Regions from separate parts of the Blautia acetigignens genome, predicted to be linked through region 4. Evidence: predicted binding sites of a transcription regulator. Region 4 holds the regulator's gene; each other region holds the start of a gene.
The links. Region 4 encodes Rex, which represses fermentation and respiration genes when NADH is low (regulators of the CRP and FNR family bind a similar motif). Its sites were predicted from a motif close to ATTGTTAANTANTTAACAAT; they were not measured.

Region 1 (4,216 bases), on a different contig from region 4:
TTGCTCTTACTTTTGCATATTTAATAGCAGACAGGGAGTCTACTACATGAGAGAATCCGGCGATACCGGTTGCGAAAGAACGGTCAACCTTTGTATCAATCAGAGCCATCTCAGCTGCTTCATAGTAATATTTGTCATGCATGTAGTGGATCATGTTCAGAGTTCCTACATACAGATGAGCCAGCCAATCCATCATCTGGTCATATTTCTGCATAACCTCATCATAATCAAGGTACTCGGAAGTAATCGGCTTGTACTCCGGTCCTACCTGCATTTTCAGCTTCTCATCCACACCGCCGTTGATTGCGTAAAGAAGGCATTTTGCAAGGTTTGCACGAGCTCCGAAGAACTGCATTTCCTTACCAGTCTCTGTAGCAGATACACAGCAGCAGATTGAATAGTCATCGCCCCAAACCGGACGCATAACATCATCGTTCTCATACTGTACGGAACTTGTTTTAACAGAAATATTAGCAGCATATTTCTTGAAGTTCTCCGGCAGCCTGGAAGAATAAAGAACCGTCAGGTTTGGCTCCGGAGCCGGTCCCATGTCCTCAAGAGTATGCAAGAAACGATAGTCATTCTTGGTAATCATATGGCGTCCGTCAACACCGATACCACCAACCTCAAGAGTAGCCCATACCGGGTCTCCGGAGAACAGCTGGTTGTAGGACTCGATTCTTGCGAATTTAACCATACGGAATTTCATTACCATGTGGTCAACAAGCTCCTGAGCTTCCTTCTCAGTGATAACACCGTTCTTAAGGTCTCTTTCAATATAGATATCAAGGAATGTGGAGATACGTCCAACACTCATCGCAGCACCATTCTGTGTCTTGATTGCTGCAAGATATCCAAAGTACAGCCACTGGAATGCTTCATGTGCATTTTTTGCTGGCTGTGAAATATCATAGCCATAAATTTCAGCCATTGCTTTCATTCCCTTAAGGGCACGGATCTGATCTGCAATTTCCTCACGAAGCTGGAAATCATAGCGTCTCATACCCTGGCGGTCGCATGCTGCAAAGTCTTTCTCCTTGCCTTCGATCAGAGCATCAATACCATACAGAGCCACACGTCTGTAATCACCTACAATACGTCCACGTCCATAGGTATCCGGAAGTCCGGTAAGGATATGGCTGTGACGTGCTTTTTTCATCTCTGGTGTATAGATATCAAAAACACCCTGGTTATGTGTTTTGAATTCATATTTTGTAAACATATCATGAATCTGCGGATCTACTTTATAGCCATACATCTCGCATGCTTTCTCTGCCATCTTAATTCCACCGTATGGCATAAATGCACGCTTCAGAGGCTTATCTGTCTGAAGTCCTACTACTTTCTCAAGATCCTTCAGATCTTCGTCAATGTATCCAGGTCCATATGCAGTCAGGCCTGTAACAACCTTAGTTTCCATGTCGAGCACACCATTATTGGCACGCTCTGCTTTCTGCAGCTCCTGCAGCTTTCCCCACAGCTTGTCTGTAGCCTCGGTCGGGCCTTCCAGGAAGGAATCATCTCCGTCATAAGGGGTATAATTGTGACGGATAAAATCACGAACGTTGATCTGTTCTTTCCAACGGCTTCCGCTGAAGCCTTCCCACTGTGCAAAATCTTTCATTCTTGTACCTCTTTCTTTCTATTTTGTAGTTCTCCGCGTATATTGAAGAATTGTTATTGGTTTAACGATTGTAGTATACGGTATTGTTTTTTCCCCGTCAATCGGTTTGGAACATGCTTTTAATAAAATACAATTTGAATGTAAAAATATGGAATTTGCAGGACATGAGTCCTATATTTCAGACTTTCCAAATGCCCCGCATGCGCTCTCTTTCCATATGATTCCAATGGATTCTGATAAATATTCTCAGCAATACCTTTGATAATTTTTATCAACATAATCCAAGGGGCAAAAGTCCTTTGCCCCTTACATCAATGCCTTTTATTTGGGACAAAAGTCCCTTTTATATAGTTCCTTTAAAATTGAAAGAATAATTGATGGAATTGAATATGAATTTGCTACATTTACGATATTTTGCAAAATTGGCACAAACGCTGCACTATACACGGGCGGCAGAACATCTTTGCATTGCACAGCCAAGCCTCAGTCACGCCATTTCACAGATGGAAGCTGAGCTTGGAGTTCCCCTTTTTGAGAAGGTGGGAAAAAGCATTGTGCTTACCCATTATGGGGAACAATTTCTGGCCTGTGCACAGCAGACTCTTATGACACTGGACAATGGAGTGGACGCCCTTCAGCGTGTGGGACGAGGAGAAGGACTGATTCGTCTGGGGCTTCTCTGTACCCTGGGAGAAGACTTTGTTCCCGGGCTTGCAGAACGATTTCTGAAGCAGTATCCTGAGAAAATATCCGTTTTACATTCAATACAGGCATCACCGGACAGCTGCTTGACGGGCTTTGCGCAAGGCGTTTTGACCTTGTTTTCGCCTCTCTGGCGCAGTTTCACACCATTGACCTTGCCCAGACCATTCCTTATCCACAGGTTTATTTTGCCAAAGGCTCCGGTCTTCGTTCTGTAGTTGACGGCCTGTTGCGCCAGATCGGCCAGGAGCTCCAGATTGCCTACGAGACGGAGGAGGACAGCGTAATTGCCGGACTTGTGGCCCATGGATTTGGGATTGCAGTGGTTCCCTACATGGAAATGCTTCTCCGATTACTTTGATTGTCATTATTTTTTCCTCCATTTTAATAAGAATGCTGAATTTGTGATTACCAATACGGAACCTGCGTTGTGGACGAGGGCACCTACGATGGGGTTCAGGATTCCGGTGATGGCAAGGACGATTGCAATAAAGTTCAAGGTCATAGAAAAGGTCATGTTCAGTTTGATGGTAGTCATCATGCGCTTGGAAAGAGCAATGAGATGGGGAAGCTCTTTTACTTCATCGTCTACAAGGGCAATGTCGGCTGCGTCTACTGCGATGTCGCTTCCCACGCCGCCCATGGCAATTCCCACTTCTGCACGCTTCAGAGCCGGGGCGTCGTTGATTCCGTCGCCGATCATACAGACCATTTTGTTTTCCTGCTGATAACCATCAATGTATTTCAACTTGTCTTCCGGGAGACAGTTGGCACGGACTTCCTTAATATGAAGCTGGGATGCGATGGTCTTCGCCGCATTTTCATGGTCTCCGGTTAAAAGGACCGACTGAACGCCAAGGCTGTTCAGGGAGTCAATCATGCCGGTGCTTTCCTCACGAAGAGTATCGGAAAGAGCGATGAAACCAGCATACTGACCGTCAATTGCCACATAAGTAACGGTACAGCCGCGCTCTATGTACTGCTTCGGATTAGCCTTACTCTGAATTTTTTGAGTACTATAAAAACTTGCATCTGTTAATTCTTTGCTTTCTCCTGTTTTATCCTCAGTGTCTGCACACTTTTCGGCAATGGTCTTTATTTCCACGCCATGTTCCTTCAAAAGCTTCGGATTTCCCGCCAGAACCTGTTTTCCTTCTGACACTGCACAGACTCCCTGTCCCGGAATCATCTGGAAATCCTCTGCACCGGAAAGTATGATGCCTTCCTTCTTACAGCAGCTTACAATTGCTTTTCCAAGGGGATGCTCGGAAAGCTGCTCGGCACAGGCTGCAAGTCTGTAAATATCATCATTGTTATAATTTTCGCTGTTGCTGACAGCTGCAACCACCTTCGGTGTACCATATGTTAAAGTTCCGGTTTTATCAAACGCAATCACGTTTACCCTTGCAAGCCGTTCCAGGGCATCTCCCTCACGTACCAGGAAGCCATGCTTGGTGGCATTTCCGATAGCCGCCATAATAGCGGTTGGGGTAGCCAGCACAAGGGCGCAGGGACAAAATACAACCAGAATAGTAACCGCACGGATAATCTCTCCAGAAATCAGCCAGGTAAGAGCTGCCGCAGTTAACGCGATCACCACGATCCAGGTAGCCCAGCGGTCTGCGATCCCTACAATCTTAGCTTTCCCAGCGTCTGCGGATTGGACCAGACGGATCATTCGCTGGATGGAGCTGTCCTCCCCAACCTTGGAAGCCTTCATCTCAAAGGCTCCAAACTGGTTGACCGTTCCGCTGGATACCTCGTCTCCCACTGTCTTATCAACTGGAAGGGACTCCCCTGTCATAACCGCCTGGTTGACGGAAGTCTGTCCTGAAATAATGATTCCGTCTACCGGAACCCCTTCCCCAGGAAGTACCCGAAGGATATCAC
Region 2 (4,216 bases), on a different contig from region 4:
TCATCATAGTCATCACCGCAACCGCTGCTCCAAGCAGCCATTTCTTAATTCTTTTTCCTTCTTTCATAAATCCTCCTTGCCGCCCTTCGGGCTGACTATTTACATTGACAGGTAAGAGTTGTTTTCGGACACGTCTTCGTGTCTGCCGTTTTTATTTATGGATATTCTAGCATACTCTTTCCCTGTTTTTGTAAATTGGGATTACTTGGGATTACTCTTCCCTGGCTGTAATGTTGGCTAATTTTCCACCGGTTACTTTCAGAAGATCTTCTACCGGAACTTTCAGGGTCAGTCCGATTCTTCCGCCGCTCACATAAATTTCCTGGAAATTGCCTGCGGATGCGTCAAAAACGGTGGGAAACGGCTTCTTCATTCCAATGGGGCTGCAGCCGCCTCGAACGTAGCCGGTGATCTTGGTGATATCTTTTACATGGATCATATCTACCGTCTTCTCTCCCACTGCCTTGGCTGCGGCTTTTCGGTCCACTTCTTTTTCAATGGGGACTACAAAGACATAGTATCCGCCGCTTTTGCCCTCCATCACCAGAGTTTTAAAGGACTGGTCATAGGGCGCACCTGTAATGTCCGCGCAGTGGATTCCGTCAATAAATTCATCGCACTCATAGCTAAGTGCTTCATACTTTACTTTCTGTCTGTCAAGCATTCTCATTGCATTTGTTTTTGCTTCTTTTGCCATTCTGGGTCAACCTCCTGTTGTGTATTGGCATACTAATCATAATATGGCATGAGTGTCAAAAGGTCGATTTGATGATCTTTTAACTGCCTGGGAATATTCACAAAACAAAAGCACCTCCAATTTTGTTGAAAGTGCTTTGTTTTATCAGATAGTATTTATCCTCTTATTCAATTATCAGAACTTACCAGCCTTAGCAGCTTCCTCAACGGAAACAGCTACAGCAACAGTAGCACCAACCATCGGGTTGTTACCCATTCCGATAAGACCCATCATCTCAACGTGAGCCGGTACGGAAGAGGATCCTGCGAACTGTGCGTCAGAATGCATACGTCCCATTGTATCTGTCATACCATAGGAAGCAGGACCTGCTGCCATGTTGTCCGGGTGAAGAGTACGTCCTGTACCACCGCCGGAAGCAACAGAGAAGTATTTCTTACCCTGCTCGATACATTCTTTCTTGTATGTACCTGCAACCGGATGCTGGAAACGGGTTGGGTTAGTGGAGTTACCTGTAATGGAAACACCAACATTCTCATGATGCATGATAGCAACACCTTCCTGAACGTCATCTGCACCGTAGCATTTAACAGTAGCACGAAGTCCGTTGGAGTATGGCTTCTCATAAACAACATTTAATTTTGCTTCTTTGTAATCATACTTTGTCTCAACATATGTAAATCCGTTAATACGGGAAATGATCTGAGCAGCGTCTTTTCCAAGACCGTTCAGGATAACACGTAATGGTTTCTGACGTACTTTGTTTGCTTTCTCAGCGATACCGATCGCGCCCTCAGCAGCTGCGAAGGACTCATGTCCGGCTAAGAAGCAGAAGCACTCTGTCTCTTCCTCAAGAAGCATTTTACCAAGGTTACCATGTCCAAGACCTACTTTTCTGTGGTCAGCAACGGATCCAGGAATACAGAAAGCCTGAAGTCCTTCACCGATTGCAGCAGCAGCGTCAGAAGCTTTTCTGCAGCCTTTTTTGATTGCGATTGCAGCGCCTACTAAGTAAGCCCATGCAGCATTCTCAAAGCAGATCGGCTGAATCTTCTTAACCTGCTCGTAAACATCAAGACCAGCGTCTTTTGTGATTTTCTCAGCTTCTTCGATGGAGCTGATTCCATAGCTGTTTAATACGGAATTGATCTGGTCAATTCTTCTCTCATATCCTTCAAATAATGCCATTTCTGTTCGTCTCCTTTCGCTTGTGGCTTACTCTTGTCTCGGGTCGATAATCTTAACAGCATCAGCTACACGGCCATACTGACCTTTTGCTTTTTCCCATGCGGTGTTAGGATCATCACCTTTTTTGATAAAGTCAGTCATTTTTCCAAGAGAAACGAACTGATATCCGATTACTTCGTTGTCTTCGTCAAGAGCGATACCTGTTACATAGCCCTCTGCCATTTCCAGATAACGAACTCCTTTTTCCTTGGTAGCGTACATTGTACCAACCTGGGAACGAAGGCCTTTTCCAAGGTCCTCAAGACCTGCACCTACAGCAAGACCGTCATCAGAGAAAGCACTCTGAGTACGTCCGTAAACGATCTGAAGGAACAGTTCTCTCATTGCTGTATTGATAGCATCACAGACAAGGTCTGTATTTAAAGCCTCAAGAATGGTTTTGCCCTGAAGAACCTCTGCTGCCATAGCTGCAGAATGTGTCATACCTGAACATCCGATTGTCTCTACAAGGGCTTCCTCGATTACACCGTTCTTAACATTTAAGGACAGCTTACAAGCACCCTGCTGAGGAGCACACCAGCCTACACCATGTGTAAAACCAGAGATATCTTCAATTTTTTTTGCATGGACCCACTGGCCTTCTTCCGGAATCGGAGCTGGCTCATGTTTTGCGCCCTTAGCTACTGGGCACATGTTTTCAACTTCCTTAGTGTAAATCATTTTAAGACTCCTTTCAGTGTTGATTACTTAATCGTTGTTAAAGACCTAACAACCTAGTGTTATTTTCTCACAAAATCCTCAATTCGTCTAGTCATATTTTGCAAAATTTACGAAAAAGTTGTCGGTACTGTTTAAAGGACTTCTCTTGTGCAGCTTGTGGTTTCGTGTTAAAATATTCAAATATCTAATAAATTTCATTTACCGGAGGCACCATGACATTACAAACATCCACTTCATTTATTCCTGAAAAATACAGAATTTTAAGCGGAAGCGCCCTGAAGGTGCTGGCTATGGCGATTATGCTTATTGATCACACCGCTTCTTTTCTTCTGCGGTATTATCCGCCAGTCACCAGAGCCTGGTTTCAGATTGGAAGCACCTCCTATTCTTTGTACCGGGTGATGCGGGATGTGGGGAGGGCTGCGTTTCCCATCTTCTGTTTTCTTCTCGTTGAGGGCTTTCTTCATACCCATGACCGCTTTAAATATGGAAGAAATCTTCTGATTTTCGCGTGTATTTCCGAGATTCCCTGGAATTTTGCACAGAACGGCACATTGCTTTTTGCAGACAAGCAGAATGTATTTTTCACACTGTTCCTTGGTTATCTGGCATTCTGCCTTATCAACCGATTTAAAGAAAATCCAACCATGCAGCTTATGAGCATGCTGGTGCTTCTGGCGGTTTCCTATTTCCTGAAGGCAGATTACGGCTACAAGGGCTATGTTTTTCTGCTGATCATGTTCTGGCTGCACCAGTATAAGCCAGCCCAGGCGCTGATCGGAAGCTGTTGGCTGATCTACGAATGGAAGGCATGCTTTGCTTTTATTTCTCTGAACATGTACAATGGCAAACGCGGCTTCATAAGAGGAAAATGGGCGAAATATTTCTTCTATGCATTTTACCCGGTTCATATTGCAATATTAACAATCATACGCAAAAAGTGGTTCGGAATTTAACCGAATCAAGTAAGTCCCCTGCTGGGGTTGCGAAAAGCAATAAGCAGTGGGTGGGGACTTGCTTGTATCAGGAGGAGTGCAGCTCCTTCTGATAAACTGCGGAGCAGTTATTCGGTTATGAGCAAGTAGCGAAGCGGATTGCGAATATCCGCTTGAACGCAATCCCGACAGCCTGCCTATCAACTGCAAGCTGCCGGGATTATTTTTTATTTATCTGATTTCACTGTTTGGTTACAATCTCGTCCTTGTTTTTATAAATACTGTTGGCCGGAACGCAGCCGCGTACCGGGGAAAGTGGATAGATGTTTGTGTTTCTTCCGATTACAGTTCCCGGGTTTAATACAGAACCGCAGCCAACTTCCACGTGATCTGCCAGCATTGCTCCGAATTTCTTAAGTCCGGTCTCAATCTTCTCATCACCGTCTTTTACCACAACAAGCTTCTTGTCAGATTTCACGTTGGAACAGATGGATCCTGCTCCCATATGAGATTTATAGCCAAGAACCGCATCTCCTACATAGTTGTAATGGGGTACCTGAACATTATTAAAAAGCACTACATTCTTAAGCTCTGTGGAGTTTCCCACTACGCAGCCTTCTCCCACAAGGGCATTTCCGCGGATAAACGCACAGTGACGAACCTCTGTATTTTTTCCGAT
Region 3 (4,216 bases), on a different contig from region 4:
TCGGAAGGTAGCCTCATGCATACGCGGGGAACAGGAACAGACCACGATTCCTGTCAGATTTTTCTCATGGATGGCATTGATGATCTTGGCCTGTCCTGCTTCGGAACACATATACTGATAGTCTTCTGCATGGACAACACCGGGCTCTTTTGCTGCCATTTCCACTACTTTTTTTACATCAACTGTGGCTGCGATGTTGGTACCACAATGACATACGAATACACCTATTCTCTGCACTTTTCTCTCACCTCCTGTATCTTCTGAATGCACTTACCAGGAGCTGCTGAGGTGTTTCCTCGTCGATCAGTTCCGGAATCTCGTCTGCTTCCAGATAGTTCTGGCCGCGTTCACGGACAACCAGCTGTCTTGCAGCATCGATCAGTTTTCCTGGTTTTACATCTCTTGGGCAGCGCTCTACACAGGCAAAGCAGGAAAGACATTTCCATAAGGATTTGGACTGTGCAAGCGCTTCTATGTTGCCGTTCTGTACATAAGTTACAAACTGGTGAGGCTTGATATCCATTTCATTAAATGCAGGACAGGTTGCGGAGCATTTACCGCATTTCATACATTTCAGGGGATTTACTCCTGAAATCTCTTTGATTCTTTCAGCTGCATTCTGCGCATTTCCATATGTATAAGCCATTACTTTGCCACCTCCTCTTTTACTCCAAGAGCTTCTGCAAGAAGTTCTGTAAAATAGTAAACAGGGAGAGCGCCATTTCCGTTCTTTCTAAGATTATACATGCAAAGAGGACAGGCTGTGATCAGCATGTCTGCTTCGAACCCTTTTGCACTGTCCATGATCTTTTCACACATGTTCTGTGCCATATCTTTTTCCTTCAGGGAAATGTAACCGCCGCAGCACTCATTGCGGTATGGATAGACAACTGGTTCTGCTCCAAGGGCGCGGATGAAATCTTCCATAATAGTCGGATTCTCCGGGTTGTCAAATGCCATGATCTTTCCTGGTCTTAAAAGGAGGCAGCCGTAGTAGGCACCGATTTTTTTGCCTTTTAAGGGATTAACCACTTTCTTTTTGATCTCGTCAAATCCTACTTCGTCACGGAGTACTTCCAGATAATGAAGGACATTTGTCTCTCCTTCGTATGGAGCGTCCAGTTTCAGATAATTATTTGCTCTTGTGCGGATGTCTTCTACATTCTTCATGTCGTCATTCACACGTTTGAGCACATGATGACAGGCTGAACAGACTGTGATCAGATCCTGTCCTTTTTCTTTCGCATCATTTAAAGCACGGACGGAAGAAAGCTTGGTAGCTATCTCATCGCTGCCCAGGGGATATACGCCGCCGCAGCACTGCCAGTCCTTGATCTCTTCCATTTCGAAGCCCAGTGCTTTCGCAGAAGCTCTGGCATAGGCGTCCAGATCTTTTGCCTTATTCTTCAGGGTACATCCTGGATAATAACTGTACTTCATGCTTCTTGTTCCTTTCTTGTTACTGTCCACATGGAGCGTTCTTTCAGGCCCGCCAATGTAAACAGCAGCTGTTTCGGTTGTTCAGGCAAAGGGGAACCCGACTTACCGCTTTTCGCGATAGAAGCCGGGGTATCCTTGCTGATGTAGTTAAATATGATAAGAACCTGGTTCTTAGAGCATGTTTGAAAAAGGCTTTCTGCAAGATGTGCGTCACAATTTGTGGGAGATTTTGTCCGGATGAGGGCGCCGTAGCGGGCTACGGCAACTGAATTCGGGCAAAATATACCGCAAAGTGGGGCGTGCAGATCGCGGGAATGATTTTTCAAACACGCTCTAGAGCTCGATCTGCGCGATTACTTCTTTTAATGCGTTGGCACTCTTCTTAAGAAGCTCTACTTCCTCTTTGTTCATGCGCATCTGAACTTTCCCCTGGATTCCGTTTGGCCCTACAAGAGTAAGGGTACTCAGGCACACATCTTCAATTCCGTATTCGCCATGGAGCATGGAGGATACGGTTGCAAGGGAATCAGAAGCAGCCAGGATCAGGCCTACCAGCTGGCACACAGTTGCGGATACTGCGTAGAAGGTTGCGCCTTTCTTTGCAATAACTTTTCCGCCGGATTTCTGTACATATTCCAGCATGGCTTCTTTGTCCAGAGGTTTTACATCCTTGCCGTGTGCTTTCATTTCTTCGTAGTACTCATCTGTGCTGAGACCGGAAATGTAAGCACCTGTCCACGGGATAAAGGAGGTATCGCCGTGCTCACCGAATACGTAAGCGTGAATATTTCCCTGTGCTACCTGGAAGTGCTCGGAGAGTCCGTAACGAAGTCTTGCTGTGTCAAGGATGGTTCCGGATCCCATAATCTGATTCTCCGGAAGACCGGAAATCTTGGTAAATACGTAGGTCATGATGTCTACCGGATTGCTTACGATGATGTACTTGGCATTTGGAGCTTCTTTTACAATCTGAGGAGTGATGCTCTTCAGGATGTTGACATTTGTCTGAGTAAGCTCAATTCGTGTCTGTCCAGGTTTACGGGCAATTCCGGATGTGATGATTACGATGTCGGAATCTTTGGCGTCTGCGTAATCTCCTGCTACCAGGGATACAGGACTTCTGAAGCAGGTTCCCTGCTCAATGTCCATGACTTCGCCTTCGACCTTTTCCTTGTTGATGTCGATCAGAACGATTTCGGAAGCGATTTCATCATGTGCCAGTGTGTAGGCGATTGTGGAGCCGACGCTTCCAGCTCCGATAATGGTAATTTTGCTGCTCATAATAAACTCCTTTCGTGGGGTTTGTGGGATTGTGTCAACTTTTCCAGCGGGTTTGGTTGTTTTTCCGTGGGATTCGTTAGGTTTCCCTGTGTGTTGCCCTTTGTTTCTTGTTTATTTTTTAACAATCACAGTTAGAAAAAAAGCGGGTAAAACTTTATTTTCTGCCTTGTGACATGGCCTGACCCAGAAACACAGTATTATTTTGTCCTGTTTTCCTGGGTTAAGTCATGTCACATTGTGTTTTTTTGCAAACTTTTTCTCAACAAAGGACTTTTCCCTCTTTGTCTCCGCATAAAATATTGGTTTTTCTCCGCTTTATTTAAAATACCACAATGACAATCTTTTAACAACATTTTTTTGAAATTTTTTATCATTTTTTAGGGGCTTCTACACATTGTACAAAATTGCATCGGGATTTTTGGTGGTTTTGTTGGGAGAGTTTTTCAGGGCGGACGCACTTTCGCAGCTGCGATTCCACGCAGGTCGGTGCAACATTCCGCCAAGCTAACTGCTAACTGCGACTAAGACGCTCGGGAGAGCCCTCTCGTCTAAGTCTCCGTAAGCAGTGGATCTCGTCTCCATTAAGGGCGCACCTGAAATGACCTGCTTAGGAATAGCAGCTGTGAAAGTGCTGGTCACTGAAAAAAAGCCCCTCCGATAATTAATGCACAATCGGAGAGGCTTTCGTGGATGCCCAAAATTTAGTACTGCTGAAGGGTAGAATTAAAGGGCGTATAATTTTACAATATTCTTCAGGTTTTCTACGGCGTAGTCCATGCCTTCTATCGTGATGTGTTCGCAGGGGCCGTGGAAGGCGTAGCCGCCGGTGCCCAGGTTGGGGCAGGGGAGGCCCATGAAAGAAAGGCGGGCGCCGTCGGTGCCGCCGCGGATGGCTACGGTTACGGGATTCAGGCCGGATTCCTGAACGGCTTTTTTGGCGTTGTCGATCAGGTGCATGCAGGGCTCAATCTTTTCTTTCATATTGCGGTACTGCTCTTTGATGGTGAGTGTGACGGTTCCTTCGCCGTATTTCTCGTTGAGAAGCTTGGCAATGTGACGCATCATCTCCTGGCGGCAGGCGAACATGGCGCTGTCGTGGTCGCGGATGATGTAATCCAGGCTTGCATCGGATACGTCACCACTCATTTCACAGAGATGGAAAAAGCCTTCATACTCTTCTGTGTTTGCCGGAGTGTCTCCTGCTGGGAGCATGCTGTTGAACTCCATGGCAACCAGGGCGGCATTGATCATGGTATTTTTGCTGCTGCCCGGATGCACGGAGAAGCCTTTGATCTTTACCTTGGCGCCTGCCGCGTTGAAATTCTCGTACTCGATTTCATTTTCTGCGCCGCCGTCTACGGTGTAGGCAAAATCAGCTCCGAAGCCTTCTACATCGAAGAAATCAGCGCCTCGGCCAACTTCCTCGTCCGGGGTAAAGCCGATGCAGATTTTTCCATGTGGGATGTTTTCTTTTATAATCTGCTCTGCCATAGTC
Region 4 (4,216 bases):
CAGAGATCAAACAATATGACACACAAGAGGAATGCCTGGAGGCAGTAGCAAAGGGAAAAGTAGGAGCAACGGTTATTCCCTCTTCAAAAATCAATCTTCTTAATGAAAGTCCACTGACCAAAAGTCTGTCATTTGCAGAAATGGCAAAACGGCAGGAATTAGCGATGTTTACAACGAGAGGAAACAGAAGAGCAGCTACCATTATCAATAAAGCAATTGAGCAGTCATCCAATATTTTAAATGGCGTTGTCCTTGCGCAGAATTCCGTTTCAGAAAAGAAAATGACCTTGCAGGATGTCCTTGCAGAGTATGCCGACTTCGCTATCGGAATTTCATTTGTGATTATTTTTGTACTGCTTCTTCTGGTCTATTTCCTTTCCGTAAGCAGGAAAAAACAAATGGAAGCGTTGAAAGAAGCACAGAATGCAAATGCGGCGAATATTGCAAAAACAACATTCCTGAACCATATGTCCCATGACATCAGGACACCAATGAATGCAATTGTCGGATTTACAGATATTGCCCTGAAGAGGAAGCCGGACGAAGAAGTGGAGAATTGTCTGAAAAAGATCAGGCAGAGTTCCGAATATCTGATGACACTGATCAACGATGTGTTGGATATCAGCCGCATTGAAAGTGGTAAACTGGAATATAAACCAGTACCGGTAGATCTCAGGGATATGATAAATACTGTTTTGTCGATTGCAAGGGGATATATGGAAAACCGTGACCTTAATTTTTATGTTTCAAGAGAAGAACTTAAAAACCCCTATGTAATGGCAGATGAACTCAGAATCAGGGAAGTATTGCTCAACATTATCAGCAATGCAGTCAAATTTACAAAAGACGGAGGCACTATTTCATTTATTGCAGAAAACAGTCTGGGTAATGATGAGCACCATATAATCGTGCGCTATCGTATATCGGATACCGGAATTGGTATGAGTGAGGAATTCCAGGCAAGAATATTTGATGAGTTCAGTCAGGAAAATGATGGAGCAAGAACCAGTTATAAGGGAACCGGACTGGGAATGGCCATTGCCAAACAGTATGTAAATCTTATGGGTGGGAAAATTGAAGTCAGCAGCAGACAAGGTATTGGCTCAACCTTTACGGTAGAAATCCCCCTGCTTATAGCAGAACAGGTATTGACTGAAAAGGAAGAAAATTTAAGGAAAGATATGGATTTACAGGGTTTGCATGTTCTTTTGGCAGAGGACAATGATTTAAATGCGGAGATAGCAGTAGTTTTATTGGAAGAAAAAGGGATGGTTGTAACCAGGACTGTAGATGGCAAATCTGCTCTGACACAGTTTTGCAATACAGCTCCCGGGACTTTTGATCTGATCTTGATGGATATTATGATGCCGGAAATGAATGGATATGAATCGACAAAAGCCATCCGAAATCTGCCGGACCGTCCGGACGGAAAGAAAATACCTATTATTGCAATGACGGCAAATGCATTTGCAGAGGATGTACAGGCTGCTTTGAATGCCGGGATGAATGATCATGTGGCCAAGCCAGTTGATATGGAGATTCTGATATCTGTCATCACAAAATATATAGAACGATGATTCAGGTGTTAAAAATGGATTGAAAATTTAACATGGAATGGAGCTTGAATATTTGGTACTAAAAAGTGGACGATTTCGATCATTTAGTTGCGATAGTAATAAAATATATTGAAAAAAGTAGGAGAAATTCAGTTGTTAGAGAAAGCAGTTCAGTCTGCAATATATGAAAAAGCTCTTAAAAATCATTATATAGAAATTCTGTATATTGATTTTGAAGATACAGGAAAATGCATAAAGCTTCATCAGGATACGAAGCTGCGTAGTGGTGAAAACATTTTCCCAGAGTCGGATGAGCAGATGTTTGAGGATTATATCTGTGAGAAAATTATGCGTTATGCATCTGGTGATACAGAGGATCTTAACCGGGTAAAGCAGCAGATGATGCTGTTGCAGAAGAATGAAGAATTGTCAAATGCACTTCATTATAGCCAAAAACGGGATGAAGAGCTTACAAAGGCATTGGAGACGCCGTACCATAGAAGCAGCCAGTTTCAGCTTTGACTCTTTTTTCTGCCACATACGATATCCCAGAGGTACAGACAGATAGAGTGCATGGACATGGTTCTTTACCGGGATACAAAGCATGATACTTACAAAGCAGTGACCATTAAGGCAGCTGGAACCATTATGTGCTGCGTGGTCAAAAAGTTTTGTGATTTTGCACAACTTTGATTGACAAGAAAATAACATTTCGGTATAATTGACGTAGTGTATCGCGGAAAAGTATAGGCAGCGGGAACAAGGAGGGGAACATTTTGGAGGCGAAAGAAATCTCAAAGGCAGTGGTTAAGAGACTGCCAAGGTATTATCGCTATCTGGGGGAACTGATGGAAGAGAAGGTAGAGCGTATATCTTCCAATGATCTGAGCAAGAAAATGCACGTAACTGCATCCCAGATCCGTCAGGATCTTAACAACTTCGGCGGTTTTGGACAGCAGGGATACGGATACAATGTAGAATATCTTTACACAGAGATCGGCAAGATCTTAGGGCTGGACACCATCCATCCCATGATCATTCTGGGTGCAGGTAATCTGGGACAGGCACTTGCCAATTATGGGGATTTTGAGAAAAGAGGATTCCGCCTTGTAGGAATCTTTGACGTGAATCCGGTTCTGGAAGGAATTTCCGTTCGCGGCATTGAGATCCAGATGATCAGCCGGCTTCCGGAATTTATGAAGGAGAATCAGGTGGAAATCGCCATTCTGACACTTCCCAAGAACAAGGCCAAGGAGATGGCGAAGATTCTCATTGAGAACGGAATCAAGGCAATCTGGAATTTCGCACATACAGATCTGGACGCTCCGGAGGACGTAATCGTGGAGAATGTCCATCTTTCCGAGAGTCTGATGGCTTTGTCCTACAATTTAAGCCAGTATCGGAATGAACATACAGAGAAATAGAAGTTAAAGAGGACTGCTGCTTGTCTCACTGGAAGATTTACAGGAGACCGGGCAGCAGTTTTGCATATAGACGCGAAAGGAAATGATTTGTTGCCTGACGCGTCAGATGAGGAGCTGATCATGAAAAAAGTTGTGACCTGCAGCCAGATGAAGCTTCTGGACCATGAAACCATTCACAGCATGCACGTACCGTCACTGGTGCTGATGGAGCGCGCAGCCCTGGCTGTCAGAGATGAAATCGTGAAGTACCTTCTGGGGAAAAATCCCGATGGCAGCTGGCAGCATGAACGTGTCCTGGCAGTCTGCGGTTCCGGCAACAACGGCGGCGACGGCATTGCCATTGCAAGGCTGCTTCACTTATCCGGGATCCATACGGAGATTTTTCTTGCAGGAAATCCGGACAAAATGACCGAAGAAACCAGACGCCAGTGGGAAATTGCCGCCAGCTATCAGGTGCCGGTAACGAATAACCCGGTATGGAGTGAATATACTGTTATAGCAGACGGGATTTTCGGCGTGGGGCTTTCCCGGGAAATTGCGGGAAAATACAGAGAAATCATCGACTGCATGAATCAGGCAGAAGCCTGCAAGGTGGCAGTGGACATTCCGTCTGGCATCCATGGTGATACAGGAGCCATTCTCGGCGTGGCTTTTAAGGCAGACATGACGGTAACCTTTGCATACCGGAAACGGGGACTGTGCCTTTACCCAGGAAGAATGTACGCGGGAAAGGTTGTGACAGCAGACATTGGAATTTACGACCGGGACCCGAAAGGCATCCAGATTGCAGAAAAAGCAGCCTGTCACATGGAGCAGACAGACCTGGCAGAGCTTCCTTTAAGAGCCCCCTGGGGAAATAAAGGAACCTTCGGGAAAGTCCTCCTTATCGCAGGCTCCCCTGGAATGTGCGGCGCCGCCTGCCTAAGTGCCAGCGCAGCCCTTCATGGCGGAGCAGGAATGGTGAAGATCCAGACCGTGGAGGAGAACCGCGTTCCCCTTCAGACCCTTCTTCCCGAGGCAATGGTAACCTGTGAATTTAACGAGGAAGCCAACCAAAAGAACCTAAGCTGGTGCGATGTGCTGGTGATCGGCCCGGGACTTGGAACAGACGGAGTGGGCAGAGAGCGAATGCTCTGGTTTTTGAAAAACGGGGCGGCAGCGAAAAAGCCTGTAGTCATAGATGCGGACGGGCTGAACCTTCTGGCTGAGCATCCGGAATGGCAGGAATTTATAAAT

Region 1: a site for Rex is predicted at 1,674-1,693, ahead of pflB (formate C-acetyltransferase). Genes of this name have one in related genera too.
Region 2: a site for Rex is predicted at 2,636-2,655, ahead of OCV70_RS09930 (iron-sulfur cluster assembly scaffold protein). Genes of this name have one in related genera too.
Region 3: a site for Rex is predicted at 2,828-2,847, ahead of OCV70_RS02040 (L-lactate dehydrogenase). Genes of this name have one in related genera too.

The regions. Positions count from the first base shown of each region.
Region 1 covers NZ_JAOQJM010000001.1:400,691-404,906, forward strand. The annotation lists gene pflB (formate C-acetyltransferase) at 1-1,624, opposite strand, end outside; gene OCV70_RS01860 (LysR family transcriptional regulator) at 2,047-2,544, shown strand; gene OCV70_RS01865 (LysR substrate-binding domain-containing protein) at 2,493-2,687, shown strand; gene OCV70_RS01870 (heavy metal translocating P-type ATPase) at 2,694-4,216, opposite strand, start outside.
Region 2 covers NZ_JAOQJM010000006.1:199,541-203,756, reverse strand. The annotation lists gene OCV70_RS09945 (hypothetical protein) at 1-67, opposite strand, end outside; gene ybaK (Cys-tRNA(Pro) deacylase) at 212-697, opposite strand; gene OCV70_RS09935 (GGGtGRT protein) at 872-1,882, opposite strand; gene OCV70_RS09930 (iron-sulfur cluster assembly scaffold protein) at 1,910-2,602, opposite strand; gene OCV70_RS09925 (TraX family protein) at 2,815-3,558, shown strand; gene OCV70_RS09920 (acyltransferase) at 3,779-4,216, opposite strand, start outside.
Region 3 covers NZ_JAOQJM010000001.1:439,974-444,189, forward strand. The annotation lists gene OCV70_RS02025 (CoB--CoM heterodisulfide reductase iron-sulfur subunit A family protein) at 1-237, opposite strand, end outside; gene OCV70_RS02030 (4Fe-4S dicluster domain-containing protein) at 245-646, opposite strand; gene OCV70_RS02035 (CoB--CoM heterodisulfide reductase iron-sulfur subunit B family protein) at 646-1,440, opposite strand; partial or broken gene OCV70_RS19530 (DUF6783 domain-containing protein) at 1,437-1,706, opposite strand; partial or broken gene OCV70_RS19535 (DUF6783 domain-containing protein) at 1,644-1,826, shown strand; gene OCV70_RS02040 (L-lactate dehydrogenase) at 1,774-2,721, opposite strand; gene pepT (peptidase T) at 3,445-4,216, opposite strand, start outside.
Region 4 covers NZ_JAOQJM010000004.1:136,558-140,773, reverse strand. The annotation lists gene OCV70_RS07215 (ATP-binding protein) at 1-1,577, shown strand, start outside; gene OCV70_RS07210 (hypothetical protein) at 1,710-2,078, shown strand; gene OCV70_RS07205 (redox-sensing transcriptional repressor Rex) at 2,333-2,980, shown strand; gene OCV70_RS07200 (NAD(P)H-hydrate dehydratase) at 3,101-4,216, shown strand, end outside.